Regions from separate parts of the Prosthecodimorpha staleyi genome, predicted to be linked through region 1. Evidence: predicted binding sites of a transcription regulator. Region 1 holds the regulator's gene; the other holds the start of a gene.
What was found. Region 1 encodes PhoB, which activates phosphate uptake and scavenging genes when phosphate is short. Its sites were predicted from a motif close to TGTCATNNANCTGTCAT; they were not measured.

Region 1 (14,801 bases):
GATCAGGATCACGTCCGGATCGATCGCGAAGACCCGCCGAAGCAGTTCCTGCGTCGTGTCCAGCCGCACGATATTCTCGTAGCCGGCCTCGCGCAGCCCATCCTCCAGGATGGCGCTGCGGACCGGATTCTCGTCGATGACCAGGATGGTGAGATGGGTGTCGACCACGCGGCGCAAGTCTCCTTCGCGCTAGTATCGCCAGGAGTTGTTGCAGTGCAAGGCGGACTGCATCGCTCTTTTCGGAATCGAGGCAGCCCCGTCGACCGGCCCGGAAGTCACAAACCCTGTTCGAGACTGTGGTTCGGAACTCATATGTGCGCCAACCGGAAATGCCTCGCCCAGTCGGGGGCTCGGTAGTCGGCCATCCGGGCCGTCTGGGCGGCGCGGCGGTCCGACGGGTCGGCGGCGTAGTCGGTCACCGCACGGATCCAGGCGGGGCCGTCGAGCGGATCGAGCAGCTCCGGGACGGTGCCGGCGATTTCGCGGTGGGCCGGGATGTCGGAGGCGATCACCGGCACGCCGGCGGCGAGCGCCTCGGCGACCGGCAGGCCGAACCCCTCGGTGAAGGAGGGCATCAGCAGCGCGCGCGCGCCGGCCATCAGGCGGGCGAGCAGGCAGTCGCCGACCGGGCCGGTTTCGAGCACGGTATCCTCCAGCGGCGGCGAGCGCTCCAGCATGTCGATCACCGCCTCGATCTCCCAGCCGCGCCGGCCGATCACGACCAGGCGCGGGGCGTCCGGGCCGAGGGTCTCGGCGAGGCGCCGCCAGATGTTGAGCAGCAGCAGGTGGTTCTTGCGCGCCTCGATGGTGCCGACCGTCACGAAATAGGGCCGTGCCGCCGGGAACGGCGCCGCATCGGCCGGCGGCGGCCGGTCGATGCCGAGCGGGGCCACGGTCACCGGCAGGTCGACCTTCCCGCAGGTGGCCGCGAAGGCCTGCAGGCGATCGGCCGTGAAGGCGGAATTGACCAGCACCCGGTCGGCATGGGCAACGACGTTGCGCATCCGGGCGCGATGCTTGGCGTCGTCGCCCGGTCGGCAATATTCCGGATGGTCGATCGGGATCAGGTCGTGGACGAAGATCACGGTCTGCGGCGCCGGGCCGAGGGCGGCAAAGAGCGCCGGCTTCTCCAGATGGTGGTGCGAGACGTTGAGATAGGTGCCGCCCGCCGGACCCGGCCGGAATACCGGCCGCGGCTTGAAGCCGTCGCGGGTCAGGGTGCGGTCGGCAAGCCCGCCGGCCGTGCCGACGGCCTGCCGGACGAGGCGGCCGAATGGCGATGGCGGCGTTGGCGGTCGGTAGCGTGCGACCCGTTCACCGCGAAGAAAGCCGGCGATCCGCGCCTCGCCCGCCACCGGACCTGCGCGATCGGCTGCCGTGCCGCCGTTCCAGTGTCCGGCAAGGCGCTGCAGATAGGCGGCAAGGGCGGCGGGCTCGACGGTCCGCAGGGTGCCGCCGAGCCAGGCGACCGGCCGCAGATCGGCCCCTGTATCCAGGAGATGGCGCGCATAGGCGAGATCGACCCGGTCGATCCCGGTCGGACTCGACCGCACCCCGCGCGCGATCAAGCGCGAGGCGTCGAAATGGATCGGGCCGTCGAACAGGGTCCCGGCGGGACGGCTCATGCGCGGCCCGTCAGGAAGCCGGGCTCGCGGCCGAGGATCTTCGGGTCGATATCGCCGATGACGGTGCGGTTCTTGCCCGGATAGTCGAACAGGCCGAGCAGGTGCCGCAGGGCGTTCAGCCGCAGCCGCTTCTTGTCGTTGCCGAGCAGCAGCATCCAGGGCGCATGATCCGTGTGGGTCGTCTCCAGCATGCGATCGCGCGCTCGGGTGTAGTCCGCATATTTCTCGATCGCCGCATAGTCGATCGGTGAAACCTTCCAGACTTTCAGGGGATTGTGCCGGCGCTCATGGAAGCGCTTCAGCTGCATCTCGTAGCCGACATCGATGAAGAATTTGACGAGGTGCAGGCCTTCGTCGATCAGCATGTCCTCGAAGCGGGGGGCTTCCTTGAGGAACTGCTCGGTCTGTTCGGGTGTGCAGAAGTTCATCACGCGTTCGACCCCGGCACGGTTGTACCAGGAGCGATCGAACATCACGATCTCGCCGCGCGTCGGCATGTGCACCGCATAGCGCTGGAAATACCACTGCCCGGCCTCGGTCTCGGTCGGCTTGGGCAGGGCGACGACGCGCGTGCGGCGCGGGCTCATATATTCCCGGAAGGCGCCGATGGTGCCGCCCTTGCCGGCAGCGTCGCGGCCCTCGAACACGATCACGATCCGCTCGCCGGCCGCGATGGTCCATTGCTGCAGCTTGACGAGTTCGATCTGCAGCGCCTCTATCGCGGTCTCGTAGTCGCCGTCCGGCATCGTCTTGTCGTAGGGATAGCCGCCGGAGCTGAGCGCCTTCTCGGCGACGGACTTGGGCAGCGCCGGATCGTCGAGGTTGAAGGACTTGCCATTCTTGGCCGGCTTGCCGTTCGGGGCCGCATCGGTCGCCACCCCGTTCCCGCCGCCCGGATTCGCACCTGCCGGCGCCGTGGCGGCGTCCGCGACCGCCGGAGACTGCGCGAGGACAGGGGCGGCCGATGCCTCGTCGTCCTTCTTACGCTTGTCGCCTTTCTTGTCCTTCTTGTCCGTGCGGTCCTTGGCCATGCGCGATTCCCCAATGTGATCCTTCGGGTTCATGCTACCAGTCGCGCGCCAGGATCGGAACGCAGGACCGGACAGCGACGACATGGAGCGGGAGCAGCAGGCAATGGCGCGGATGGAGGCGATCCGTCGGCGCATCGGTCAGATGCAGGGCCTGGCCGCCGCGCTCGTGATCGTCTTTGCCCTTTTGGCCGGCGCTTTCGCGTTACCCGCCTGGGTCGCCGCGCTGGCCGGCGGAGCGATCTTCCTGACGGCCCTGGCGACGGGCGATCGGGAGGCCGATCGGCGCCTCGGCGCCAGGCTCGGGCCCCGCCGCGATCGGCGCGCCGTCGCTTGGCCGGATTCCGGCATGAAGGTGATCGCCGAGGGGCTGAACGATCCCTGCATCATCACCGACGGCAGCGGCATCGTCCGCTATGTCAACCAGGTCGCGGCGGCTCGGTTCGGACCGATCCAGCCGGGCGATCCCCTGTCGTTCAAGTTGCGCGTCACCGCCCTGCATGATGCGCTCGATCGCGTCGTGTCGCTCGATCAGCCCGAGACGATCGGCTGGGCGGAGAAGATTCCGACCGAGCGCTGGTTCGAGGCGCAGCTCGCGCCGATCCATTTCCCGCCCGATCCGAACGGCTCCGACCGCAAGCCGGATTTCGTGCTGGTGGTGATCGAGGACCAGACCGAGCAGCGCCGCGCCGAGCGCATGCGGGCCGATTTCGTCGCCAATGCCAGCCACGAACTGCGCACCCCGCTCGCCGCCCTGTCGGGCTTCATCGAGACCTTGCAGGGGCCGGCGCGCGAGGATCCGGCGGCACGCGAGCGCTTCCTCGGCATCATGGGCGCGCAGGCGGGCCGGATGAAGCGCCTGATCGACGATCTCCTGTCGCTGTCGCGCATCGAGATGAAGGCCCATGTCCTGCCCGACACGATCGTCGATCTCGCCGAACTGGCCGGACAGACCGTCGACATGCTGGTCCCGCTCGCCGACGAGACCGGCGTAACCGTACACTTCGAGCGGCCGGCGGGAGAGATGCCGGTCCTGGGCGACCGGGACGAACTGATCCAGGTCCTGTCCAATCTGATCGAGAATGCGATCAAATACGGCGCATCCGGCAAGACCGTCGAGGTGTCGGCGCGGGCGGACGGCGACGGCTACCAGGTCGCCGTCACCGACCACGGGCCGGGCATCGCGGAAGAACACCTGCCGCGCCTGACCGAGCGCTTCTATCGCGCGGACATCCAGTCGAGCCGCGAGAAGCAGGGCACCGGGCTCGGCCTCGCCATCGTCAAGCATATCCTGACCCGCCATCGGGGCCGCCTCGGCGTCAGCAGCCGGATCGGGCAGGGTTCGGTCTTCACCATCCGCCTGCCGGCGGCGCGATCCGTGTCATCGAAGTCGTGACATCAATAAAATCAATAATTTGATGTGTCATAAATTCTTCGCGCCAATTTCATAGAAGGGTTGCGTCGGAGCCCTAGCGTGGCTTCGTCGGGAGAGGGTGGCCGGCAGGAAGCCAACCCTCAACGAAGGGCGGATCGTCCGCCCGCCCGAGTCCCTGCTCTGGCAAGGAGTTTTGCCCCGTGAAGATCAACAGTGTCCTGGGCGCCGTGGCCGCTTTCGGTCTGGCCGCTTCCGCGCTTGCCGGCACCGCTCTGGCGCAGAGCCGCGAGCAGATCCGTTTCGTCGGTTCCTCGACCGTCTATCCGTTCACCACGGCCGTTGCCGAACAGTTCGGCAAGGGCGGCAAGTTCAAGACCCCGGTGGTCGAATCGACCGGCACCGGCGGCGGTCTCAAGCTGTTCTGCGCCGGCGTCGGCGTGGCCCATCCGGATGGCGCCAACGCGTCGCGCCGCATCAAGGCCTCCGAGTTCGACGACTGCCAGAAGAACGGCGTCAAGGACATCGTCGAGCTCAAGGTCGGCTTCGACGGCATCGTCGTCGCCAACTCGAAGAAGGGTCCGGATCTCAACATCAACCAGACCCAGCTGTTCCTGGCGCTCGCCAAGCAGGTTCCGGGTCCGGACGGCAAGCTGATCGCCAATCCCTACAAGAGCTGGAACCAGATCGACGCCTCGCTCCCGAACGAGCCGATCGAAGTGCTCGGCCCGCCGCCCACCTCCGGCACCCGCGACGCGTTCCTGGAACTGGTCATGGAGCCGGGTGCGCTCAAGGTTCCGGCGCTGGCCGAGCTGCGCAAGGCCGACAGCAAGGCCTTCGACGTGGTCTGGAAGTCGCTGCGTGAAGACGGCGGCTATATCGACGCCGGCGAGAACGACAACCTGATCGTCCAGAAGCTCGAGTCCAATCCGAAGGCCTTCGGCATCTTCGGCTACTCGTTCCTCGAAGAGAACACCGCGAAGATTAAGGGCGCCACGGTGGCCGGCCAGCAGCCGACCTTCGAACTGATCGCCTCGGGCAAGTATCCGGTCTCCCGTCCGCTCTTCGTTTATCTGAAGAAGCAGCATGTCGGCGTGATCCCGGGCATGAAGGAGTTCGCGGCGGAGTACACCTCCGACAAGGCGATGGGCGAAGACGGCTATCTGGCCGACAAGGGTCTGATCCCGCTGCCGAAGGACCAGCGTGCGACGGTCGGCAAGGTCGCCGCCGAGATGAGCGTGATCGGCAAGGAAGGCCTCTGATCCGCACCATCCCGACCCGGCAGCCCCCCACGGACTGCCGGGTCGTTTCTTTCCCAGAGGTTCGGCCGAGACGGATGGAGATCATCCGTCTCGGTCGAACCGCTAGAACGTCCGCCCGATCCCATTTCCGCCGCCGGTGCGGGTCCGCTTCCGGACGAGACCGGCAACCGGGGGGTTCATGAGTACCGTCTATCTCGCCATTCTGGCCGCCGCCGTGCTGGTCGCCTTCCTGGCCGGGCGCGGCCGGGTTGCGGCCATGCAGGTGGCCGGCGGGCCGAAGTTCCACTCGCTGCCCGGCTATCATGGCTGGTGGGTCGCGATCGCGGTCGCCGCGCCGATGATCGGCCTCTTCGCGCTCTGGTCGCCGCTGGCGCCGATCGCGATCGAGCATTCCGTTCTGGCGTCCCTTCCGCCGTCCCTGCAGCCGGCCGATGACCTCGCGCGCGCCACTCTGTTGCGCGAGATCCACAACGTTGCCGCCGGTAGCTTTGCGGGCGAGCCGCGGCCCGAAATCGCCGCCGCCGCCGGCCATCTGACGACCTGGACGACCCTGGCCGATTGGGGCCGGCTGGTCGTCGGCCTCCTTCTCGGCGCGCTCGGCGCGCGCTATGCGCTGCAGCAGATTCAGCCGGGCTTCCGCTCGCGGACCGTGGTCGAGCGGGTCGTTCTGTGGATCATGATCGGCTGCTCGACGGTCGCCATCCTGACCACGGTCGGCATCGTCTCGTCGGTCCTGTTCGAATCCCTGCGCTTCTTCGCCCGCTACTCCTGGTTCGACTTCCTATTCGGCCTGCAATGGTCGCCGCAGACCGCGATCCGGGCCGACCAGGTCGGGCAGTCCGGTGCCTTCGGGGCGGTGCCGCTGTTTGCCGGCACGGCGCTGATCATGCTCATCGCCATGTGCGTGGCGGTCCCGATCGGGCTGTTCTCGGCCATCTACATGGCCGAATACGCCTCGCCGCGGGTGCGTGCGGTGGCCAAGCCGGTGCTCGAAGTGCTGGCCGGCGTGCCAACCGTGGTCTACGGCTTCTTCGCCGCGCTCACCATGGCGCCGCTGATCCGCGACGCCGGTCATGCCGTCGGCCTGCAGGTCGCCTCCGAATCCGCGCTCGCCGCCGGTCTGGTGATGGGCGTGATGATCATCCCCTTCGTGTCGTCGCTGTCCGACGACATCATCAACGCGGTGCCGCAGGCGCTGCGCGACGGCTCCTACGCGATGGGGGCGACCAAGTCGGAGACCATCCGCAAGGTCGTGCTGCCGGCGGCTCTGCCGGGCATCGTTTCGGCGGTCATGCTGGCGGTCAGCCGCGCCGTCGGCGAGACCATGATCGTGGTCATGGCCGCGGGCCTCTCCGCCAACCTGACCTTCAATCCGCTCGAAGCCGTGACCACCGTCACGGTGCAGATCAAGACGCTGCTGGTCGGCGACCAGGAATTCGACAGTGCCAAGACGCTGTCGGCCTTCGCGCTCGGCTTCGTCCTCTTCTTCTTCACGCTGGCGCTGAACGTCATCGCGCTCCGGGTCGTCCAGAAGTACAGGGAACAGTATGACTGACGTTCTCGCCAATTCGGCCGGCTCGCGCGTGATCGATGTCACGTCCGATGCCGCCCGCGCCCGGATCAAGGCGCGCTACCGTGCGGAAGGCCGCTTCCGCGCCTATGGGCTCGTCGCCGTCGGCTTCGCCGCCCTGTTCCTGGTCTTCCTGCTGGCCGACATCGTCATCAAGGCCTTGCCGGCTTTCACCAGCTACAACCTTGTGCTCGATGTGCCGGTGACCGCCGAGACGATCGATCCGAAGGGCACCCGCGATCCGGCCGAATTCGGCCAGGCGGGCGACTTCACCAAGGCGGTGCGCGATGCCCTGTCGCTGGTCGTCCCGAGCATGTCGGACCGGAATTCGCGCCGCATCCTCTACGGCGCGGTCTCCTCCGGCGGCTCAGACGAACTGCGCCGGCGCGTCATGGCCGATCCCACGCTGATCGGGAAGACCGTCTCCGTTCCGGTCCTGGTGACCGACGAAGCCGACCTCTACTACAAGGGGCTGGTGACATCGAAGACGACCCATTCGGGCGTCGGCATCGCCACGCCGTCCGCCACCACCGGTGCGGTGACCATCTTCTCCACGTCCAATGCCTTTGCGGAGGACGTGCAGGTTCTGAAGCAGACGTTGCGCCGGATGGGTGACGAGGCGTTGCGCGATGCCGGGCGCGCCAGCCTCGCTCTGAAATCCGTCGAAGCCGACCGGCGTCATGCGATCGAACAGGCTGCGGCCGCCAAGGCGAGCGGCGATGCCGGGCGCATCGCCACCACCGAGGGCCAGTTGGCCAAGATCGAGGCCGACGTGGCGACGCTCGGCCGACGCGTTGCCGAACTGACCGCCACCGGCAACGGCCTGATCAAGCGCTTCGAGCAGACCGGTGCCCTGGAGACGCTCGATACCGCGATGCCTTCGCTGCTGCTCCGCATCAACGGCGGCATCGTTCGGGCCAATAGTCTCGGCAACGACCGGATCGAAGGCGAAGTCCTGGTTCCGCTGGCCTCCACCGCCGATGCGGCGGCCGGCACCTGGTCGCGCGAGATTTTGGCCACGCCGGAATCGAACCGCAAGCTTCAGGACAAGCAGGTCGCGGTCCTCGAAGTGCTGCGCGACAAGGGGGTCGTTCAGAGCGCCTTCAACACCCGGTTCTTCTCCGGCGGCGACAGCCGCGAGCCCGAACTGGCAGGCATTCTCGGTGCCCTGGTCGGCTCGGCGCTGACCATGCTGGTGACCCTGGTCATCTGCCTGCCGCTCGGCGTCGGCGCGGCGGTCTATCTCGAGGAATTCGCGCCGAAGAACAAGATGACCGAGATCATCGAGGTCAACATCAACAACCTCGCCGCGGTCCCTTCGATCGTGTTCGGCCTGCTCGGTCTGGCTGTGTTCCTGAATGCCTTCGCCCTGCCGCGCTCCGCGCCGCTGGTCGGCGGCCTGGTGCTCGCCCTTCTGGTCCTGCCGACCATCATCATCGCCAGCCGTGCGGCTCTGAAGGCCGTGCCGCCGTCGATCCGCGAGGCCGCTCTCGGCATCGGCGCCTCCAAGCAGCAGGCCGTGTTCCACCACGTGCTTCCGCTGGCCATGCCGGGCATCATGACCGGTACGATCATCGGCATGGCGCATGCCCTGGGCGAGACCGCGCCGCTCTTGATGATCGGCATGATCGCCTTCATCGTCGACGTTCCGACCAGCGTGGTCGAGGCCGCCACGGTGCTGCCGGTTCAGGTCTTCCTCTGGGCCGACCTGCCCGAAATCGCCTTCCAGGCGAAGACTGCCGCCGCCATCCTGGTCCTGCTCGGCTTTCTGTTCGTGATGAACGGCCTGGCGATCGTGGTGCGCAAGAGGTTCGAACGCCGCTGGTGAGTGGCCGCCCGCAAACGGCACTGCCGACCGGAGACTGAAGTGATGGACATCATGGCCGACAACGTGACGAGTGCGACGATCGAGCGAAAGCCGAAGGTCGTGGCCCGCGACGTGAACGTCTACTACGGCGAGAAGCATGCGCTGAAGAGCGTCTCGATCGACATTCCCGAAAAGAGCGTGACGGCCTTCATCGGGCCGTCGGGCTGCGGCAAGTCGACCTTTCTGCGCTGCATCAATCGCATGAACGATACCATCTCGGCGGCCCGCATCGAGGGCAAGATCGAGATCGACGGCAAGGACATCTACGATCCGGCGCTCGACGTGGTCCAGTTGCGCGCCCGGGTCGGCATGGTGTTCCAGAAGCCGAATCCGTTCCCGAAGTCGATCTACGAGAATGTCGTCTACGGCCCGCGCATCCACGGCATCGCCCGTTCGAAGTCGGATCTCGACGAGATCGTGGTGTCGAGCCTGCAGAAGGCCGGGCTCTACGAGGAGGTCAAGGATCGTCTCGACGATTCCGGGACGAGCCTCTCCGGCGGCCAGCAGCAGCGCCTGTGCATCGCCCGGGCGATCGCGGTTGGTCCCGAAGTGATCCTGATGGACGAGCCCTGCTCGGCGCTCGATCCGATCGCCACCGCGCGCATCGAGGAACTGATCGACGAACTGCGCTCGAACTTCACGATCATCATCGTGACCCACTCGATGCAGCAGGCCGCCCGCGTCTCGCAGAAGACCGCCTTCTTCCATCTCGGCGTGCTCGTCGAGGAGGGGCCGACGGACCAGATCTTCACCAAGCCGCGCGACAAGCGCACCCAAGATTACATCACCGGCCGCTTCGGCTGACACCACCCGAGGATCTGCCCACATGGCCGAACATACCGTTCGCTCCTACGACCAGGAATTGAAGATGCTGGCCGGCAAGATCGCCGAGATGGGCGGCCTCGCCGAGGGGCTGGTCGCCGACAGCGTCACCGCCCTTGTCCGCATGGACACCGTTCTTGCCCAGAAAGTGATCCTGACCGATGCACGGCTCGACCGGCTGCAGCGCGAGGTCGAGGAGAAGGCGATCCTGATCATCGCCAAGCGCCAGCCGATGGCGATGGACCTGCGCGAGATCGTTGCGGCGCTGCGCATCTCGAACGACCTGGAACGGGTCGGCGACATGGCCAAGAATATCGGCAAGCGCGTCATCGCCATCAACACCAACTTCGGCGCCAAGAAGCTGGTCATCGGCGTCGAGCACTTGGCCGACATCGCCCTCGAGCAGTTGAAGGACGTGCTCGACGCCTTCACGGCGCGTGACGACGAGCGGGCCCTGCAGGTGCGCAAACGCGACGACGAGATCGACGCGCTCTACACCTCGCTGTTCCGCGAACTCCTCACCTATATGATGGAAGATCCGCGCAACATCACGATCTGCACGCATCTTCTGTTCTGCGCCAAGAATATCGAGCGGATCGGCGATCACGCGACCAATATCGCCGAAACCGTCCACTATGTGGTCACCGGCGAACAGCTGGTCGAGGATCGTCCGAAGGGCGACACCTCGCATCTGGTCAACGTCGAACCGGCCGATTGACGGCGCCGACGCGCCAGGATGACGGACGGCCTTCGGCGGCCCGTCATCCCGGTCGCCCGTCATCCCGGCGGCCCGATATCCCGGCGGCCCGATATCCCGGCGGCCGGCCGCGAGACCGAGGGGGCGGGCTCGCGGCCGGGCCGGCGGTCGGCCGCGGGGGGGCGGCCATGCCGGATCCCCGCGCTGAACGCCATAGGCGCGCCGGTCAGGCCGCGTGCGGACGGGCAGGCGCAGACGGGTCGGTAGGGTTGCCGCATTCCTTTGCAGAGACAGGCGACGTCCGATCGGTCTGGCAAACCGCGGCGCAGCTGGCCTCGATCGGCATCCGCGGATGTCGTCTTGACAATTCTTGACTGCGCAAGGCCGCAAAGGACCGACGCTGCTTGCTCGGGGCCGCCTTGCCTTGGGAGACCCTTTCGCATGGCCCGCGTTCTGATCGTCGAGGACGAAGAACCCCTGAGCATGCTGCTGCGCTACAATCTCGAAGCCGAAGGCTATTCGGTCGAGACCTGCGCGCGGGGTGACGAGGCCGATACCCGCCTGAAGGAGACGACGCCGGATCTGCTCCTGCTCGACTGGATGCTGCCGGGCCTGTCCGGGATCGAGCTGTGCCGGCGCCTGCGCAACCGTCCAGAGACCGAGCGGCTGCCGATCATCATGCTGACGGCGCGCGGCGAGGAATCCGAGCGGGTGCGCGGGCTGGCGACCGGGGCCGACGACTATGTCGTGAAACCCTTCTCGGTACCGGAACTGATGGCGCGCGTCCGCGCGATGCTGCGCCGCTCCAAGCCGGAACTGATCTCGACCCTGCTCAAGGCCGGCGACCTGGAACTCGACAAGGAGACCCACCGCGTTCGCCGCGGCGGACGCGAGATCCATCTCGGCCCGACCGAGTTCCGCCTGCTCGAATTCCTGATGTCCTCGCCGGGCCGCGTCTTCTCGCGCGAGCAACTGCTCGACGGCGTCTGGGGCCGGGACGTCTATGTCGACGAGCGTACCGTCGATGTCCATGTCGGCCGCCTGCGCAAGGCGATCAACCGCGGCCGCGAGAAGGACCCGATCCGCACCGTCCGCGGCGCCGGCTACGCCTTCGACGACCAATTCACCGCGGTGGCACAATAGGACATCGTCCGCAGAGGGCCCGCCATCGCGGCCGATGCCGCGAGAACGGCCGATCTGGCGGCAATCCGTTGCCCGTCAGGCCGCCCAGGATGCCGGCTGCCGGGCGTGCGGCCGCGTTCGATGCCGCCGGCATGCGCCGTGTCGCCGATGCGCCCGGTCCGATTCGGTTCCTCCGCGCCTGTCGAAAAAGCGGCCGCCTTCGCAGGAAGGCGGCCGCAAGGCGCGCAGTCTGGGAGGGAGTACGCAGCACAGGCGGTGTGCGGCCGGGTCCTTCTCGTCCCCGGCCGCCGATGGGTGAATTCAGGCGGCGCCGGCGATGCGGCGGTCGGTCCGGCGGCGGTCGGCAACCGGCTGATAGGCCATCCGGGCATGGTAGCCGCAATAGGGAATGCCGGCTTCGGAGCGACGGGCGCAGAAGTGGAAGCCGTCGCTGCCCGGATCGCCGACCGGCCATTTGCAGGTCTGCTCGGTGAGTTGCAAGATCGAGGCGTTGCTGATCAGGGGCGCGTCCGACAAGGAATAGACTTTCGGCTGGGCGGACGGCAGCGGCCGGGCCGCCGGCACGATATCGGCCTTCAGGGCGGTGGCGCCGATGGTGATCGGCGTCGGGGCGGTCGGCCGGTGCGGCCGGGGCGGCGGCGCCGCGACGGGCTTCTTCGGACGCTGGGCGGTCTGCGGGGCGGGTGCCTTGGCACGGCCCGACAGGCCGAGACGGTGAACCTTGCCGATCACCGCATTGCGGGTGACGCCGCCCAGTTCCGCCGCGATCTGGCTGGCGCTCAGACCGTCGGACCAGAGCTTCTTGAGAAGTTCGACCCGTTCGTCTGTCCAGGAAATCATCGTCGCTCCTCGTTCTTTCTGTTTTCGGACGTCAGAATCCGCTACCATCCGGGCGCGAGCCCGCCGATGGTCGACGTGACGCTTTGACTGGGAACAACTCGCAGACCGCTCGGTCGCCGCACGAGATGTCGTGTTTAATGACCGTTAACCTACACCACCCCTAGACTCTGCATCAACCGCTCTGGGGCAGTGAGTTGGGGATCGTTGGGGCGTTTTCCCCAGGTGAGTCCGATTTGCCACAGATTCTCTGTGGGAAATACGCGTTAGTACCGGGATTTCTCGTGTGAAATCAGAGTTGCCGGCGAATTGACGCTGCGGTGAGACTGCCGAACCTGTCAGATTCATGTCGACGGTGCCGCGCCGTTGACAGAACTGCTCGAAAAACCGCATAATTCCCGTATATCCGACGTGCCGCCGAAGAGGCGGCACGTTTCGTTTCGGGCCTTGCCCGGCACCGATGCGCCCTTGCTGCGCAACCGGTGGCGGGCGGGCGGGCGGAGCCGGATGCGACCGTGCCGCAGGACCGAGGGTCGCGGCGCCCCGAATGCTGAAAGGAACATACCATGAGCCAGTCCGCACTCTACGCCACCTTCGCTCGGGCGGACGTGGCGTTCGAGCGAGGCGAGGGCTCTTGGCTCTATACGGCCGACGGCGATGCCTATCTCGACATGATGGGCGGCGTTGCGGTCAACGCGCTCGGCCATGCCCATCCGCGTCTCGTCGCCGCGCTCAAGGCGCAGGCGGAAAAGCTCTGGCATGTCTCCAACGTGTTCCGGATTCCGGAGCAGGAGGCGGTCGCCGAAAAGCTTGCCGGCCTCACCTTCGCCGACCGCGTCTTCTTCTGCAATTCGGGCGCCGAGGCGCTCGAATGCGCCATCAAGACGGCGCGGCGCTATCATTTTGTCAACGGCCGGCCGGAACGGGTGCGGATCGTGACCTTCGAAGGGGCCTTCCACGGCCGTACGCTGGCCACCCTCGCGGCCGGCGGCCAGGAGAAATATCTGGAGGGCTTCGGCCCGAAGGCGGGCGGCTTCGACCAGGTCCCGTTCGGCGACCGGGAGGCGCTCGACGCCATCATCGGGCCGGAGACGGCCGCGATCCTGGTCGAGCCGATCCAGGGCGAGAGCGGCGTCCGCCCGGTCGAGCCGCAGATGCTGCGCCATCTGCGCGACCTGTGCGACCGGCATGGCCTGCTCCTGATATTCGACGAGGTTCAGACCGGCATGGGCCGGACCGGCAAGCTGTTCGCCCACGAATGGGCCGGCGTGACCCCCGATGTGATGGCGGTCGCCAAGGGCATCGGTGGCGGCTTCCCGCTCGGTGCCTGTCTGGCGACCGAGGCGGCGGCGGCCGGCATGACCGCCGGCACGCATGGCTCGACCTTCGGCGGCAACCTGCTCGCCATGGCGGCTGCCGGAACGGTGATCGACGTGGTTGCCGAACCCGAATTCCTCGAGGCGGTGCGTGCCAAGGGCCTGCGCCTGAAGCAGAAGCTCGCCGGTCTGGTCGATACCCATCCGGAGGTGTTCGAGACCGTGCGCGGCGAGGGGCTGATGATCGGCCTGAAATGCCGCAAGCCGGCCGGCGAGGTCGTTGCGGCCATGCGCGCGCGCAAGCTGCTCTGCGTCGGCGCCGGCGACAACGTGATCCGGTTCCTGCCGCCGCTCACGATCAGCGAGGCGGAGATCGACGAAGCCGTCCATCGGGCCGATGCGGCCGCGACGGACATCGAGGCGGCCAGCCGGAAGGGAGCCGCGGCGTGACGGCGAAGCACCCGAAGCGGGATTTTATCGACCTCACCGACATCGGCGCGGCCGATCTGCGCGTGATCATCGACGAGAGCAAGCGCCTCAAGGCGGAGCGCCGCGGCGCGCGGCGCGGCGAGGGGCCGCTCGCCGGCAAGGTGCTGGCGATGATCTTCGAGCGGCCGTCGACCCGTACCCGCGTCTCCTTCGACGTGGGCATGCGCGAACTCGGCGGCGAGACGCTGATGCTGACCGGTGAGGAGATGCAGCTCGGTCGCGGCGAGTCCATCGCCGATACCGCGCGCGTCCTGTCGCGCTATGTCGATGCGATCATGATCCGCATCCTCGACCACAACGCGCTGGTCGAACTGGCCAGCAACGCGACCGTGCCGGTGGTCAACGGCCTGACCAAGTTCTCGCATCCCTGCCAGATCATGGCCGATGTGCTGACCTTCGAGGAGCATCGCGGGCCGATCGCCGGGCGTACCGTCGCCTGGACGGGCGACACCAACAACGTGCTGACCTCCTGGATCCATGCCGCCGCGCGCTTCGATTTCAAGCTGCGCGTCGCGACGCCGCCGGAACTGGCACCGCGCATGGATATCGTCGGCTGGGCGCGCAAGAACGGCGCCAGCGTTCATCTGACCGCCGACCCCTATGAGGCGGTCGAGGGATCGGATTGCGTGATCACCGACACCTGGGTGTCGATGGGCGACGACGAGAGCGAGCGCCGCCACAATCTCCTGAAGCCCTATCAGGTCGACGGACGGTTGATGCGCGCGGCCAACAAGGACGCCATCTTCATGCATTGCCTGCCGGCGCATCGCGAC
Region 2 (14,801 bases), on a different contig from region 1:
AAAAGCGCGTAGCTCTGAAAGACGATGCCGAAATCGCGCTGGCTGACAGGCAGGCTCGAAATGTCGCGCCCCCCCTGGCAGATGCTGCCCGTGGTCTGCACATCCAGTCCGGAAATGGCGCGCAGCAAGGTCGTCTTGCCGCAGCCGGATGGGCCGAGGAAGGAAACGAACTCGCCTTTGTGGATATCGAGGTCGATGTCCTGGAGGGCGGTGAAAGGACCGAAGCGCTTGGTGACGCCCCGGATCACGAGATAGGGATCGTCGGACCCGGCGGTAGCGTACATGTCTTCAGCCCTTTGCTTCGCAGGATGGCAGGATCAGGGTCGCCACTCGCCGCTGCGGCACAGCGAAGGGCCCGGCGACAGCCGTGCGACACGGCGTCCCGCCAGGCCCGAAGGGTCGATCCCCGTCACTTCTTCTCGGACTTGCCGTCGTAGCGCTTCATCCATTCAGCGAGGACGCGGTCGCGGTTGGCGGCCGACCAGACGAAGTCGTTCTTGCCGAGCATGGCTTCCACGTCGCCCTTCACATGATCGAGCTTCGCCTGCACGCCCGGATAGGCGACGATGGCGTAGTTCTCCGAGTAGAGCTTGTTGGCCTCTTCGGTGACCGACCAGTCGAGAAGCTTGCGCGCGGCCTCAACGTTCTTCGTCGTGGCCATGATGGCCGAAGCCTCCATGTCCCAACCGAGACCCTCCTTCGGCAGGATCGCCTCGATCGGAGCGCCATCCTTCTTGGTCTTGTTGGCGCGGTACTCGAACGACAGACCGACGGCATACTCGCCGGCAGCGGCCTGGCGGCAGGGCTTTGAGCCGGAATGGGTATAGGCGGCGACGTTCTGATGCAGAGCGTCCATGTACTTCCAGCCGGCCTCTTCACCCATCATCTGAAGCCAGAAGGCGACCATCAAATACCCCGTGCCGGACGAAGCCGGGTTCGGCATCGCGATCTGGCCCTTGTACTCGGGCTTGACGAGATCGGCCCAGGAGGCCGGCATCGATATGTTCTTCTTCCCGGCCTCTACCGTGTTGAAGCAGAGCGCCGAGGCCCAAATATCCATTCCGACCCACTTCGGCGGTTCGGCCGGGTCGCGCATCGAACGCTTGATCTTGTCGAGCCCGACGGGCGCATAGCCCTGGAGCATGCCTTCCTTGTCGAGCAGCATCAGGGAGGTCGCGGCCAGGCCGAACACGACGTCGGCCTTCGGAGCGGCCTTCTCGGCGAGGAGCTTCGCCGTGACGACGCCTGTCGAGTCCCGGACCCAGCGGATCTTGATGGTCGGGTTGGTCTTCTCGAAGGAGACTTGATAGGCCTTGATCTGATCGGCCTCGAGCGCGGTGTAGACCGTCAATTCCTGGGCCTGTGCCGTCCCTCCGACCAGGGCGAGCATCACCATACCGATCAGTGATTTTATCATGCTTCAATCTCACTATTGTTGGTGCCGGCGCCGCCGAGTCCGACCGGGGCCGTGAATCGGCCATCCCATGGCGCTGCGATGCCCGATGCGCCGTCGTTCCTGGCCTGCAAGCTCGGGGACGATCACGAAGGGACTACGCTCAAATCGACGCTATGGAATTTTCATGACAGCCGCATGTAACCATCCGACAGGGCGCTTCGAAGAATGTCCGCAAATCAGTTTCCATCGGCACCGGACGCTTCTTTAAGCGGCGATCGGTCTGGCGTGGATCTTCGATCCGAATAGACGTCTTGGGCGACGACCTGAGGCGGTTGATCCGGCAGCGAAATTTAGAGGGCCGCTCCGCCGTCCACCACCGCATGCCGCGCCTCTTCGCCGCCCCGACGCTCGCCCGCGCCGACCGCCGATATGAAATCAGCGAAAATCCCGGCATCGCCGACGCTCTCCCAATCGCCCGATCCATGACGCCAATTGGATCGAACTCGACTACGACAACCTGGAAAAGAAATACCCGCCAGCGCTCTCACACCATCGCTGCGCAACCGGCTCCGGCCATCGACGATTTTCCAAATCGATTTAAATGAAATTAACCAGACAGGCCCCTTACAGTTGCAACTGCGTCCCGCTGAAAGCCAAATGCATGGCCACGCATTCTGCATTCCAGAGTTATATATCAGATGATCATCCGACGAACTTGAGCGGTGATCCATTCGCTGAGTATAACGGTGACCAGAATGATCAGCAGAATTAGCGAAACTTGCGGCCAAGCGAGTGTATTCAGCGAACCTTCAAGCGCCAGACCGAGACCGCCAGCGCCAACGAGGCCGAGGACGGTGGATTCGCGGATGTTGATATCCCAGCGGAATACGCAGATCGTCGCGAATGCGGGCAGGATTTGCGGCCAAATGCCGTAGCCTATGACCTGCATTTGCCCGGCCCCGGTGGCTCGGATCGCCTCGACCTGTGTTTCATCGATTTCTTCGATGGCTTCGTACAGCAGTTTGCCGATGAACCCAATGGAGCGGAGCGCGATCGCGAAGATGCCGGCAAGCACACCGGGGCCGAGCACCGCCACGAGCAGCAATCCCCAGATAAGCGCGTTGATCGATCGCGAGGCGACGATGGCGAACAGCGCGACCGGGCGGAGGAAAAGCACGCTCGGCGTGGTATTGCGGGCGGCCAGAAACGCGAGCGGGGTGGCCAGTCCGATGGCGATCAGCGTCCCGAGTGTGGCGATGTTGATCGTGTCCCAGATGGCGCCCCAAAGCTGATCAATGTAGCTCCAGCGGGGTGGCAACATGCGACCGAAGATGTCTGCCGCCTGTGTCGGGGCATCCGCGACGAATGCCCAGATCGTATCGGCCGTCATGATCCGCCAGCAGAACACCGTGAGCGCGGCAAGCACGAGCCAGCCGAACCAGCGCCACCGTTGTTCTCCCGGGGTGAGCAGCGTCCAGTGGCGCGCGCCGTCGCTGCCGATTACGATCGCCATCTACGCCATCGCCTTTCTGATCCATCCCGAGCCGTACTCACAGATCATCACGATGCCGATGATGATCAGCAGAATCGCGGCCGCACTGTCGAATTCGTAGCGGTCGAGCGCCGTATTGAGCGTGGCGCCGATGCCTCCGGCTCCGACAATGCCGATGACAGAGCTTTCCCGAAAGTTGATGTCGACCTTGTAGGCCGTTAGCCCGACGAACCGAGGGCCGATCTGGGGAGAAACGGCGTAGTCCATCACCTGCCAGAAGCCGCCGCCGGTGGCGCGAATCGCCTCGACCTGCGCCGGGTCGATCTCTTCGATGTCGTCGGCGATCAGCTTTGACAAGAAGCCGATCGTGGAGAGCGAAAGCGTGAGGAAGCCGGCGAAAGTACCGAAGCCGAACATGGCGACGAACAGGATCGCGACGATGATTTCCTGGAAGGCCCGCGCCAGCGCGATGAATGCGCGGCAGAGACCATAGAGCCATAGCGGAGCGACGTTTCGCGCTGCACCGAGCCCGATCGGCAGAGCAAGGACCAGACCGAACACTGTCGCGCAGACCGTCATGGTCAGGCTTTCGATCAGGCCTTGCTGGATGTCTCTCCAGCGCGTTGTGAAATCCGGCTGCAGAAACCCGGCGAACAGCCGCGCGGCGCGGACCAATCCTTCTGAAACACGCGTCCAGTTGACGTCGATGCTGCCCAGTGCGAGCCACAGGTATAGGATGATCGCGCCGAGGATGACCCAGCGCAGCCACGCGCGCTCGATCAGGCGGGGGGGCTTCCAGACCAGGTGTTGGGCGGGAATGGCTTCGGTCATCACGGGCCCGCCATGGCTGCGTTGCGCCGTTCGAGAGTGGAGGCGATCGGGATCGGGGCCACGGTGTCGTTCGCCTCCTCGTTCGTCGACGTCTTGGCCCAGTCCTCTTCGCCGTAGATGCGCGTCAGTACTTCAGCATTCAGCCCGGCGGCCGGGCCGTCGTAGACGACTTCGCCGGCCCGCAGGCCGACGATCCGCGGCAGGAACATCTGGGCCAGCACGACATCGTGGATGTTGACGATCGCTGCCAACTTGCGCTCGGCACAAAGCTCCAGGATCAGGCGCATCACCTGGCGGGACGTTTTCGGGTCGAGGCTGGCGGTCGGTTCGTCGACCAGCAGCAGTTCGGGTTCCTGCGCGAGTGCTCGGGCGATGCCAACGCGCTGGCGTTGCCCGCCGGACAGGGCGTCCGCCCGTTTGTCGACAAATTCGGTCAGCCCAACGCGGCCGAGCAGTGCGAAGGCGCGCGCCACGTCGGCCTCAGGGAACCGGCGCAGCCAGCTCTGCCAGAATCCCACATAGCCGAGACGGCCGGAGAGCACGTTTTCCATGACAGTGAGGCGCTCGACCAGCGCATATTCCTGGAAGATCATACCGATGCGGCGGCGCGCCTTGCGCAGGTCGCCACCGCTCAGGTTTGTGAGGTCGAGATCGAACAGCTTGATGGTGCCCGACGTGGGATCGACAAGCCGGTTCACGCAGCGGATCAACGTCGACTTACCCGCGCCGGATGGCCCGATCAGGCCGACGATGTCACCGGGAGCCAGAGTGAGCGAGACGCCTTTGAGGGCCCGATCACCGGTCTTGTAGCGCTTTTCCAGATTGTGGATGGTCAGCACGTCAGATGTACCCCGGCGCCCCCTTGGGGCATCATCGACAGTCTGCGTCGTGCGGCTGAACACTGAACGACGCAGATCTCGGCCCCACGAGCGGATGCCTTGCTTACTTACAGGTATACTTTATGTCCATGGCCTGATCGATCTGGCGAACGACCTCCCATGTTTCCTTGTAGGAGATCCGGATAAATTTCTCTTGCGGGGGCTCTGACTTTTCGAACTCCTTCAGAAGCTCGGATCCCTCCCACTTAAAACTAAAAAACGCTTCCTGGATCTTCGCTTGCAGCTCGGGCTTGAGGTTGTGAGCGGTGCCGTAGCCGGAGGTCGGGAAGGCCTGGGATGCGTAGATCACCTTGAGCTGATCAGCCTTGACGACGCCCCGCGCAGTCATCCGGTCCCTAACGGAAGAAGCGACGGCGGCGGCCATGTAGTCCTTGTTGGCGACGCCCAGGATCGAGTTATCGTGCTTGCCGGAGAAGACCGGCTCAAAATCACGCTTCGCTTCCATTTTGAATTGATCGCGCATCAGAGCGGACGGCGCCTTGAATCCCGAGTTCGATGTCTCGGAGGTGAAGGCCATCTTCTTACCCTTGATGTCTTCGATCTTCTCGATTCCGGAGCCAGGATAGGTGATGAACTCCATTTTGTAGCCGAAATCGCCTGTCTTCGATGCCATCATCGCGAAGGGCCGAAAGCCGGCGCAATTCACGGCAAGCGGATTGGAGCCCGTGTTGAAAGCCGCGACATGCAGACGACCGGCTCGCATGGCTTCTATCTGCGCCGCATTGGACTGCACAGGGAAGAACTGCACACGTTTGCCGGTGACTGTCGCCATATGCTCCAGGAAGCCTTCCCAGACCTTTGCGTAGACTGCGGGATCTTCGACCGGCGTGTAGGCGAACACCAGAACCGGCGGATCGACCAGATCGGCGGCAGCGGTCGGAATGTCGGCCAGGAGGTCGCCGTCGGCATCCGTGTAACGGGCATCGAGCGCAAAGGCGCTGACCGACATGGTCAGGGAAAATGCAAGTCCGAGAATCGTTCTGGGGAGCGTGTTCATGGTGATCTCCTGACGCGTCCAACTCGTCGTCCGAACAACAGGAGTCCAATTACAATATCATGACAGATCTGGTGCCGAATCGGTGGGCACATGATGGAACGCTCAGGTCACCGCCAACTCCGCATCCCCACTGTCCGGCAGGGTCTCGCGAGCATGAGCCCCGAGACGAATAGGCAGGCGTCGATGCGTCCTGCTGCTCTGCGGCGCGGTGCGGCCGCGCTCGGTTGACCGCCTGGTTGTCGAGGCGTCGGCGCGCATCATGCGGCTCTTCGGTGCAAAAAGCCGGACCTTAAACCTCTGAGGCCTGCCGCTGCCCCACGATGCCGAGACGAGGTATCCGAAGGTCCGGGAGCTCCGGGATCTGGCCAGTCGGTGGTCCGACCCTGTCCGGGTTTGCACCGGATGCGGGACGGCTGCCGACACCGTTTCGGCGTGCCTGCACCCGGTATTCGAGCGAAGCAGCCATGTCACGCTGCCAGCCACTTCGCGACGTCTTCCGGCTTCGGCAGGCCGCCAGCATGTACGACCGTGCCGTCCACCACGATGCCCGGCGTCGAGGCGACACCGAACCCTGCGATGGCCGCGTAGTCGGTCACCTTCTCGACCTTCACCTGAATGCCGAGCTTGGCGGCCTGAACCCGAACCATTTCCTCGGTCGCCTTGCAGCGCGCGCAGCCTGGGCCGAGCACCTTGACCTCTTTCATCGTGCGATCCTTCTCAGTGGAATAGGGCGTTGAACAGGAAGCCCACGCCAAGAATGCCGGTACCGACCACGCCGATGAACACGGCGATCAGCTTGGTCGTCAGCACCTTGCGCAGAATGACCATCTCGGGGAATGAAAGGGCGATGACCGCCATCATGAAGGCGAGGACCGTCCCGAGCGCCGCACCCTTGCCGAGCAGCGCCTCGACCACGGGAATGATTCCGGCCGCATTGGAATACATGGGAATGCCGAGCAGTACGGCAGCAGGAACCGACCACCAGCTGTCCTTTCCCATGATGGTGGCGAGGAGCTCGTTGGGCACATAGCCATGGATGAAGGCGCCGGCCGCGATGCCCGCGATGATCCAGAGCCAGACTTTGCCGACGATCTCCTTGACGGCGTCGACCCCGGCACGGAGCCGATCGACAATCGAAAGGCGCTCTTGGGGCAGGCTGACGGCGGTCGCCCGCACGTTGCGGACCCATTCCTCCAGCCAACCCTCCAGATGAAGGCGGCCGATCACCCAGCCCGCCACGATGGCCAGCGTCAGCCCGAACGCCAGATAGGTCAGCGCGACCTTCCAGCCGAGCAGCGCGAACAGAAGCCCGAGCGCGACCTCGTTGACCATCGGCGCGGCGATCAGGAACGAGAAGGTCACGCCGAGCGGCACGCCCGCCGATACGAAGCCGACGAACAGCGGTACCGCCGAGCAGGAACAGAAGGGGGTGAACACGCCCAGACCCGCGGCCGCAACATTGCCGAAGCCTTCGGCACGGCCCGCCAGCAGCGCCCGCGTGCGCTCGGGTGAGAAAAAGCTACGAACCACGCCCATCCCGAACACGACCAGGGTGAGCAGCATCAACACCTTGGGGGTGTCGTAGATAAAGAATTTGACGGATTCGCCAAGATGGCTCCCGGCGTCCACAGGCAGATGCGCAACGGCCCATTCCGAGAATGGGACCAGTTGCCGGTATAATAGGAACCAGGCGAACACGAACAGCACCGTGCCGCCGATCCAAAGGGCCGGCGCCTCGCGAAGGTCGGGTCTCGAGCCGGCAAACGTGTTCATGCCGCGAGCCTTGTCTCTGTCAGGGCGACGACTGCCGCCTCGACGATCACCGCCGAGTGGGGCGACATCTCCGGATGGAGCCGATACCGGACCCATTGCGCGTCGCGCCGGTCGACCACCAGCCCGGCCGCCTTGAGAATCCCCATGTGGCGGGACATGCGCGACTGGCTGGCGCCGAGCCTGCGCATCAGTTCGCAAACGCAATGCTCTCCCCCGTCCAGCAGGATCCGCATCGCTCCAAGGCGGGTGGGTTCGGCGAGCGCCGACAGAACCGAAATAATGTCCGACATGGCCCGAACGTCGGCGTCGCCACACGTATGCGCAAGAGCGCATAAGCACGTAGCTCCAGACATCCTCAAGAAGGTTCGAGCGCCAATCGGCCGTTACGCCTCGACCAGATCGGCATCGGGCCGCGTCTTCGCGCCGCCGCAGCACCCGGAGACTGCCGGTGCGGGTGTGGGCGCCGCTGAACAGCCGCAGCCATCCATGGCCGCGGCTTTGGCGTCCCGGTCCGCCCGGCAATCGGCCCCCTCTGCCGCCGGAACAGGATCCCCGCAGCATGCCGCGTCGGCGATCCCGGGAACGGCACTGCAGACGCCCGTCTCCGGCAGGACGAGATGCAGCTCACGCGCTGCCTTCTCGTCCCCCGCGATGGCGGCGACGACCGACCGGACCTGTTCGTATCCCGTCGCCATCAGGAATGTCGGCGCGCGCCCGTAGCTCTTCGCGCCGACAATGTAAAGACCGGGCTCGGGCTGGGCGAGTTCGGCAGCGCCATGGGGCGGGACGGTGCCGCAAGAATGGAGGTTGGGATCGATCAGCGGGGCCAGGGCCGGTGGCGCTTCGACGGCCGGATCCAGCGCGACCCGCAACTCGGCGAGGAGCCGGAGATCCGGGCGGAAGCCTGTGGCCACGACGATCCGATCCACGTCCAGCGTCACGGACCTCTCTCCGTGCCGCGCCTCGATGCGGACCCCATCCGGTCGAGCCTGGATCCACTCGGCGGCGAAGGGCGCCAGCAATTCGAGCCGCCGCGCCTCGATCGCAGCCTTGGCGGCAAGTCCGAGAGCGCCGCGCTCGGCGAGCTTGTCGTCGAGGCCGCCGCCGGCGATCAGGTCGAGACGCTCGCGCCGCAGGGCCCAGACAACCCGGGTCTCCGGCGCCTCGGCCTGGAGCCGGAGGAGATCGAGGACGACGTTGATGGCGGAATGTCCGGCGCCGACGACGAGGACGCGCCGGCCCGCATAGTGCCCACGCTCCGCCTCGAGCACGTCCGGGATCCCGCTCGCGATCGCGGCCGCAACCGTGGCATCCTGTTCTCCCGGGACCGGCATGCCGTCGACCCCCATCGGGTTCGGGCTCGACCAAACGCCCGAGGCATCGATGATGGACCGGGCTTCGGTGCAGTGGGTGCGGCCGGCCGCGTCCCGCCAGTGCAGGACGAAGGGGGCGGCGTCGCGACCCGGGCTCGTCATCTTGTCGAAGCCCTTGCGGGTGACCCCCATGACCGTCGCGCCGAGATGCAGCCCCGCCGCGATCGCCTCGACCCGGGCAAGCGGCTCGAGGTAGCGCCGGACGATGGCGGCGCCGGTCGGGGTCTCGTCCGGGTCGGGCGCCGGCCATCCGGTCGCCGCGAGGAGTCGAGCGGCGGCCGCATCCACATTTAGGCTCCAGGGCGTGAAGACCCGGACGTGACTCCAGGCCGCGACAGCGGCGCCGACACTCCGGCCTTTCTCGAAGACGAGCGGGCGAATACCGCGCTCGACCAAATGGGCTGCGGCGGCGAGACCTACAGGACCCGCGCCGATGACGGCCACGGGCAGATCGCGGAGACCAGTCATGGCATTCCTTCCCTATTTCTAGAAATACCGAATAAATGAAGCCGAAAAACCCGATCACGCCGCCTCGCCGGAGGCACAGCCGTTGCGCATGTCGGCGCAGCACTCGTCCGAAAGGAAACCGATCAGGTCGCGCATGGCCGGATACTGTGCCCGGCAGATCAGGGTGGTGGCCTGTCGCTCTTGGGCAACTAGGCCCGTCTCTACCAGCCGCTTCAGGTGATGAGACAGGGTGGAAGCCGCGATGCCGATCCTGTCTTGGAGGCGTCCGACCGACATGCCCGCATCGCCGGCCCGAACGAGGGTCCGGTAGATCTGGAGCCGGGTCGAATTGCCGAGGGCTTCAAGCTGGTCCGCTGCTTCTTCGATATTCATAGAAATAAGATGGCGCCAGAAAGCTCGGTCGTCAAGCCTACTTCGAAAAAAATGGAAATAGCGTTGTGGCAGGGTCCGGAGCAGAGAAGGTTGGATCGCCGGTGCAATCCCTCCGCCATTCTCCCTCCACGATCCCCAAGACCTGCGCTTCAGCGCTCGAAATTCCTTTTGCGTCCAGAGGGGTTTGCGCGACGGGACAGACCCTCTGGGACCGTCCGGGCGGTGGCTGACAGTCTCTGAACGGCCTTCCGTCTCACTCTGCACGAACCTCGGCTTTTGCGGTTCCGGCGAGAATTCCCATTTTCTCCAGCATGTTGCCAATTTCGGCCGATCGCGCGGTTGCGAGCCGGACTCCGCCTTGCTGTGCAGTCCGAGAACGGGCGGTAGTCGTTCCCGGGCGCGGACAAGGGTGGGCCAGGGCACGGATGCCTCCCGCTGCCACCCTGCCGATCTTCTTCTGTGGTCCGTTGTCTTTGCCGGTTGCCGGACTTGTGCCGGGCGGTGTCGCGAACCGTCGAAATCCGCTCTCTGGTCTGGCGCTCGCTGCATCACCGTGACGCGCGCCCCCCAGTCGCCGCCGGCACGTCGGCGATCGTCGCGTAGGCCACCAGCGGCACGATGACGAGGCTGAAGGCGACGGTGATGATCGCCTTGCTGCCGATGGCTTCGACCTGCGTCAGCAGGCCGTCGCCGAGCTGGGGCAGAATCAGCGCCAACGGCAGAGCGAGGAGCATCCCGCACAGGGCCGCAATCCCGACCGCCCGGATCAGCAGATTGCGGGGAAGCAGGATCGCCAGCGGATGCGGGCGCTGCCTCGCCTCGCCGATCATCCGCCCGTCGGCCAGCGCCTTGCGGATGAAGGGCGTGCCCAACAGCACCGACAGCAGGCCGATCCAGACCGGGGTCATGGCGAGGTCGGAGCCGATCCGGTCGAGCGACAGCACGGGCTCGTCGCGCCAGATCCACGCGGTGTAGGCGGCATTGCACAGTGTGTTGAAGGCGGCGACGCCGAAGGCCTGCGCGATCAGGTAGGTTTTCCAGTTCATCTTCCGCTGCCTTTCTGCCGGTTGTCAGGCCTGGACGAGGCGGGCACCGCCTGGCTGCGGTTGCGCAAGGCAGCCCATGTCGGCGAGCGTCGCCGCAACGGCCTGGTCGAGCGCGGTATGCGGTTCGACGCCGAGCAGGCTGACCAGCCGGCGATTGTCGAGACGCATGGGGTGCTTCCACACCGGCTCGATCTCCAGAACTTCTTTCGGAAACCCGCCAAAGGGTGCCAGGAGGCGCATCATCCACCAGGGGAAACCCGCCTCCGGCACATCACGCCCGACGATCCGGCGAACCGCATCGCCCATCTGCCTGCCGGTCGCATCCCAGTGCCCGGCGAACTGCAGCGTCTCATGGGGACGCAGACGCTCGGGGATCGCCAGCAGGCCGACGAAAGTCGCCGCGAGATCGGGCAGATAGGCGTAGGCGTGTGGAACGCCCGCCGCCAGGCTGGTGAACTTGCGCACGGACCGCCCCGGCCGCACCATCGCCTGCGCGAACCAGCTCGCCCGCGTTCCCGGGCCGAAGAAGTCGCCGGCCCGCAGAATGAGCGAGGGAACCTCCGGGGCTGCCGCCGCCAGCTTCCGTTCCAGCGCGACGCGGATCCGGCCCTTCACGGTGTGCGCATTCTGGGCGCTGTGCTCGTCGATCACGGTGGTCCGCGCCGGATCGTAGTTGTAGACCGTGCCGGGCAGCACGATGCGGGCTCCGCCTGCCGCTCGGGCGGCGGCCAGCGTGTTGTCGATCATCGGCAAGACCAGCGACGACCAGTTGCGATAACCCGGCGGATTGACCGCGTGGACGATGACGCCGACGCCATCCTGAAGCGTCGCCGCGCGAATGACGGACGCGGCATCCATGGCATCGCCGGCGACGAAATGCGGCGCGGGGCAATCCTGCCGCCAGCCGGAGGTGGCCGCTTCGGCGTTGCGGGAAAGGGCGCGGACCTGCCATCCGTCGCGGATGAGCCCGGTGGCAATGGCGCCGCCGACACCACCGGTCGCACCGAGAACGAGGGCGGACCGACCGGTCGCCCGGCTGGCTGCATGTGTGGAAACCGTCTGAACCATCTGGGATCTCCTTTCGACAGGGAGACCTTCCGTCGAATCTGTTCACAAGAAAATTGCCAATTCTCCGTCATCAGACTAAAAGATTTTTATGAACAAAAACGTGGATTGGGACTCTCAGCGCGCCTTTCTGGCGGTGATGGAAACCGGCAGCCTATCGGCCGCCGCGCGTCGTCTGGGATTGTCCCAGCCGACCATGCGGGCGCGCATCGAGGGGCTGGAGGCCGCGCTGGGCACGGCGCTGTTCACCCGGTCGGTGCATGGGCTGGTGCCGACGCCGACCGCGGAAGCGATGATCGCGCCCGCCCGCGCCATGGCGCACGCCTCGGAAGCGATGCTGCGCGCCGCTTCGGCGGATTCGACGGAGGCGGCGGGCCGGGTTCGGCTGAGCGTCTCCGAATTCGTGGGGATCGAGGTTCTGCCGCCCATGCTCCGCAGCCTGCGCGACAAGCATCCGCGGCTCACCGTCGAGCTCGAACTGGACAATGCCAGTGCCGATCTGCTCGACCAGCAGGTCGACGTCGCGGTACGGATGCACCCGCCGGAGCAATCGGCGCTGGTGGCGAGGAAGGTGCCGTCGATTCCGCTCGGCCTGTTCGCCCACAGGGACTATCTGGCGGCCCATGGCCGCCCCGCCTCGAAGGCCGACACCGGCGAGCATCTGTTCATCGGGCCGGATCGCCGCCGCGGCGAACTCGCCATTGCGGCCATGTTCGGCGACCCCGCCCGCATCCGATGGATCGCCCGCACGGACAGCCACCCGGCCCAACTGGCGCTGGCCCGCGCCGGTGTCGGCATTGCCGTCGCGCAAATTCCGGCGGCGGCCCGTTACCCCGAGCTGGAACAGGTTCTGCCGGACATCGAACTGCCGCAGCTCCCGACATGGATCGTAGCGCACGAGACGCTTCGCCCCGTGCCGCGCGTGGCGGCACTGTTCGATCATCTGGTCGAGACCTTCGATGCCTACGGCAAGGGCAAGCGGATATCGATGTAGTCCGAAAATCCGTGCCTGGCGCGGATGACGGCAGGGCGATGGGCCGTGGGCGATGGGCGGCGGGCGATGGCCAATGCCGCCGGAACGCCCGGCGACCGACGGGCCGGCCGGATCATCCGGCCGATGAAGCGGTCGGGGACATTCCCAACGGCGGCGATGTCGGCGATGGTCTTGGGCGGCGCCGCGTCCGGTCCCGGCCGCGCGAGCGACGCATGAAGGTCACTTCCCGCGGCCGCGCCGCTCCTGCCGGCCAGGCCGCGGCGGGTTCCAGCAGGCGCGAGGAGGCGCGGACTTGGAGGGTCGCAGCTACTTCACCCTGACCACCGGCAACGGCAGGAACTTCACGCTGGTCGACGCCCCGACCGGCCGCGTCACCGCCGTCCTCGATCATCCCTACCGCTATCTCAGGCCCGGGCCGGACCCGACAGGCTTCGGAATCGAACGGCGCAACCTCCTTGCCGATCTCGCCTTTCGCGTCGACGGCGCGGCAACCAAGCCGGTCCGGGAGGCCGGGTATGTCGAAGAGACCCATATCGTCCGGGTTCGGTTCACCGACGCGGCGACGCTGACCGTGGTGTCGCCGTTCGGTCTTGCCCTCAATGCCGTCCTGATCGGCCTGCAGGCCCCTGGCGCGGCGTCGACCGGGGCCGATCTTTCCTTCCGTCTCGGGCTCCGCCCCGTCGCCGAGCCGTTCTGGAAGAGCCCGTTCGCGATCGTCCCCGGTCCGGGCGATCCGATCCGCACCGAACTGCGGCCGGACCTTTTGATCGAACAGGGACCGGGCGAGGGTACGCTGCTCTATCGGGCCGTCGGCCGGACGACGGTGCGCCGGGACGGTCCAGCCGGCGGCCGGGCGACGGCGCCGGTCGTGATGGCCGCCGAGGGGCCGGCGCTGGGTTTCGTGGTCGCCTATCTCGATGCGGCATCCGATCGCGAGGCGGCGATCGCGGCGATCGACGCCTGGGTCGCGGATCGCGATGCGGAGGCGCTGGCGGAGGCGGAACTGGGCGCCTGGCGGGCGTGGCGGCGGCCTGTTCCGACCTGGCTGACGCAGCCGGATGCGATCTCGGTCTGGCGGCAGAGCGAGGCTGTGCTCCGCATGGGGCAGGTTCGGGAGACACCCGCAGACGGCATGATGCTGGCCTCCCTGGCGCCGGGCGAATGGTCGATCGGCTGGGTCCGCGACGGCTGCTACGCCATTGCCGCGCTGGCCACCATGGGCCATCGTGACGAGGCACGGCGCGCGCTGCTGTTCCTGCTCGGCAACCGGCGCGCCGGACGCTACCGCGACTGGGTCGGCGGCATCCCCTACCGGGTATCGGTCGTGCGCTATTTCGGCGACGGTCAGGAAGAGGCCGACTATGCCGGCCATGCCACCCCCAACATCGAAACCGACGGCTGGGGTCTGGTGCTGTGGGCCACCCGCATCCTGGTCGAAACCGACGGCGACGCCGCCTGGCTGGCCACGCCGTTGGACGGGCGCCGCATCTACGACATCCTGCGCGAGGACGTGGCGGAGGCCATTGCGGCCCGGATCGAGACGGAGGCGCCGGTGATGCGTCCGGATTGCTCGATCTGGGAGGTGCACCAGGAGAATGCGCGACACTTCCTCTACACCAGCGTGACCGCCGCGCGCGGTCTGGCCGACTTCGCGGCGCTGGCGGCCGCATGCGGGCAGCCGGAGGATGCGGCGCGCCATGCCGCGCTCGCGGAGGCGATCGCGACGGCAATCCCGGACACTTTCCGCGATCCGGCCACGGGCCACCTGCGCGGCGCGCGCGAATCCAGCCCGGAGACCGACATCGACGGCGCGGCCTTCGAGCTGTTCGCGCTCGGCGTCGCGACCGATCTGGAAACGCCGGTCGCCCACCGCACCTACGCGGCGCTCGAAACCTTGCGGGTTCCCTCCGGCGGCTACCGGCGCAGCGCCGGCGGCGGAAGCTACGCGTCGGCCGAATGGGCCTTCGTCAACCTCCGCGCCGCCTGCGTGGCAGCGCGACGGGGCCGGCTCGACCGCGCCCGGCAGCTGCTCGACATCACGACCGACCGGGCGATCCGGCATTTCGGCCTGATCCCGGAGACCTACGACGTCGCG

Region 2: phnD (phosphate/phosphite/phosphonate ABC transporter substrate-binding protein) is a predicted target of PhoB. The motif match lies at 5,664-5,680, and genes of this name have one in related genera.

What each region holds. Positions count from the first base shown of each region.
Region 1 is NZ_JAHHZF010000011.1:223,264-238,064, reverse strand. It holds gene KL771_RS21720 (ANTAR domain-containing response regulator) at 1-168, opposite strand, end outside; gene KL771_RS21715 (glycosyltransferase family 4 protein) at 309-1,625, opposite strand; gene ppk2 (polyphosphate kinase 2) at 1,622-2,656, opposite strand; gene KL771_RS21705 (ATP-binding protein) at 2,739-4,049, shown strand; gene KL771_RS21700 (PstS family phosphate ABC transporter substrate-binding protein) at 4,229-5,287, shown strand; gene pstC (phosphate ABC transporter permease subunit PstC) at 5,466-6,842, shown strand; gene pstA (phosphate ABC transporter permease PstA) at 6,835-8,685, shown strand; gene pstB (phosphate ABC transporter ATP-binding protein PstB) at 8,737-9,528, shown strand; gene phoU (phosphate signaling complex protein PhoU) at 9,551-10,264, shown strand; gene phoB (phosphate regulon transcriptional regulator PhoB) at 10,685-11,386, shown strand; gene KL771_RS21670 (GcrA family cell cycle regulator) at 11,687-12,223, opposite strand; gene KL771_RS21665 (aspartate aminotransferase family protein) at 12,790-13,989, shown strand; gene argF (ornithine carbamoyltransferase) at 13,986-14,801, shown strand, end outside.
Region 2 is NZ_JAHHZF010000013.1:204,039-218,839, reverse strand. It holds gene KL771_RS23915 (putative 2-aminoethylphosphonate ABC transporter ATP-binding protein) at 1-248, opposite strand, end outside; gene KL771_RS23910 (putative 2-aminoethylphosphonate ABC transporter substrate-binding protein) at 410-1,417, opposite strand; gene KL771_RS23905 (hypothetical protein) at 1,708-2,001, shown strand; gene phnE (phosphonate ABC transporter, permease protein PhnE) at 2,091-2,909, opposite strand; gene phnE (phosphonate ABC transporter, permease protein PhnE) at 2,910-3,719, opposite strand; gene phnC (phosphonate ABC transporter ATP-binding protein) at 3,719-4,558, opposite strand; gene phnD (phosphate/phosphite/phosphonate ABC transporter substrate-binding protein) at 4,662-5,615, opposite strand; gene KL771_RS23880 (thioredoxin family protein) at 6,083-6,319, opposite strand; gene KL771_RS23875 (permease) at 6,333-7,388, opposite strand; gene KL771_RS23870 (ArsR/SmtB family transcription factor) at 7,385-7,678, opposite strand; gene KL771_RS23865 (FAD-dependent oxidoreductase) at 7,772-9,229, opposite strand; gene KL771_RS23860 (ArsR/SmtB family transcription factor) at 9,284-9,601, opposite strand; gene KL771_RS23855 (hypothetical protein) at 10,150-10,647, opposite strand; gene KL771_RS23850 (NAD-dependent epimerase/dehydratase family protein) at 10,672-11,715, opposite strand; gene KL771_RS23845 (LysR family transcriptional regulator) at 11,804-12,706, shown strand; gene KL771_RS23840 (hypothetical protein) at 12,999-14,801, shown strand, end outside.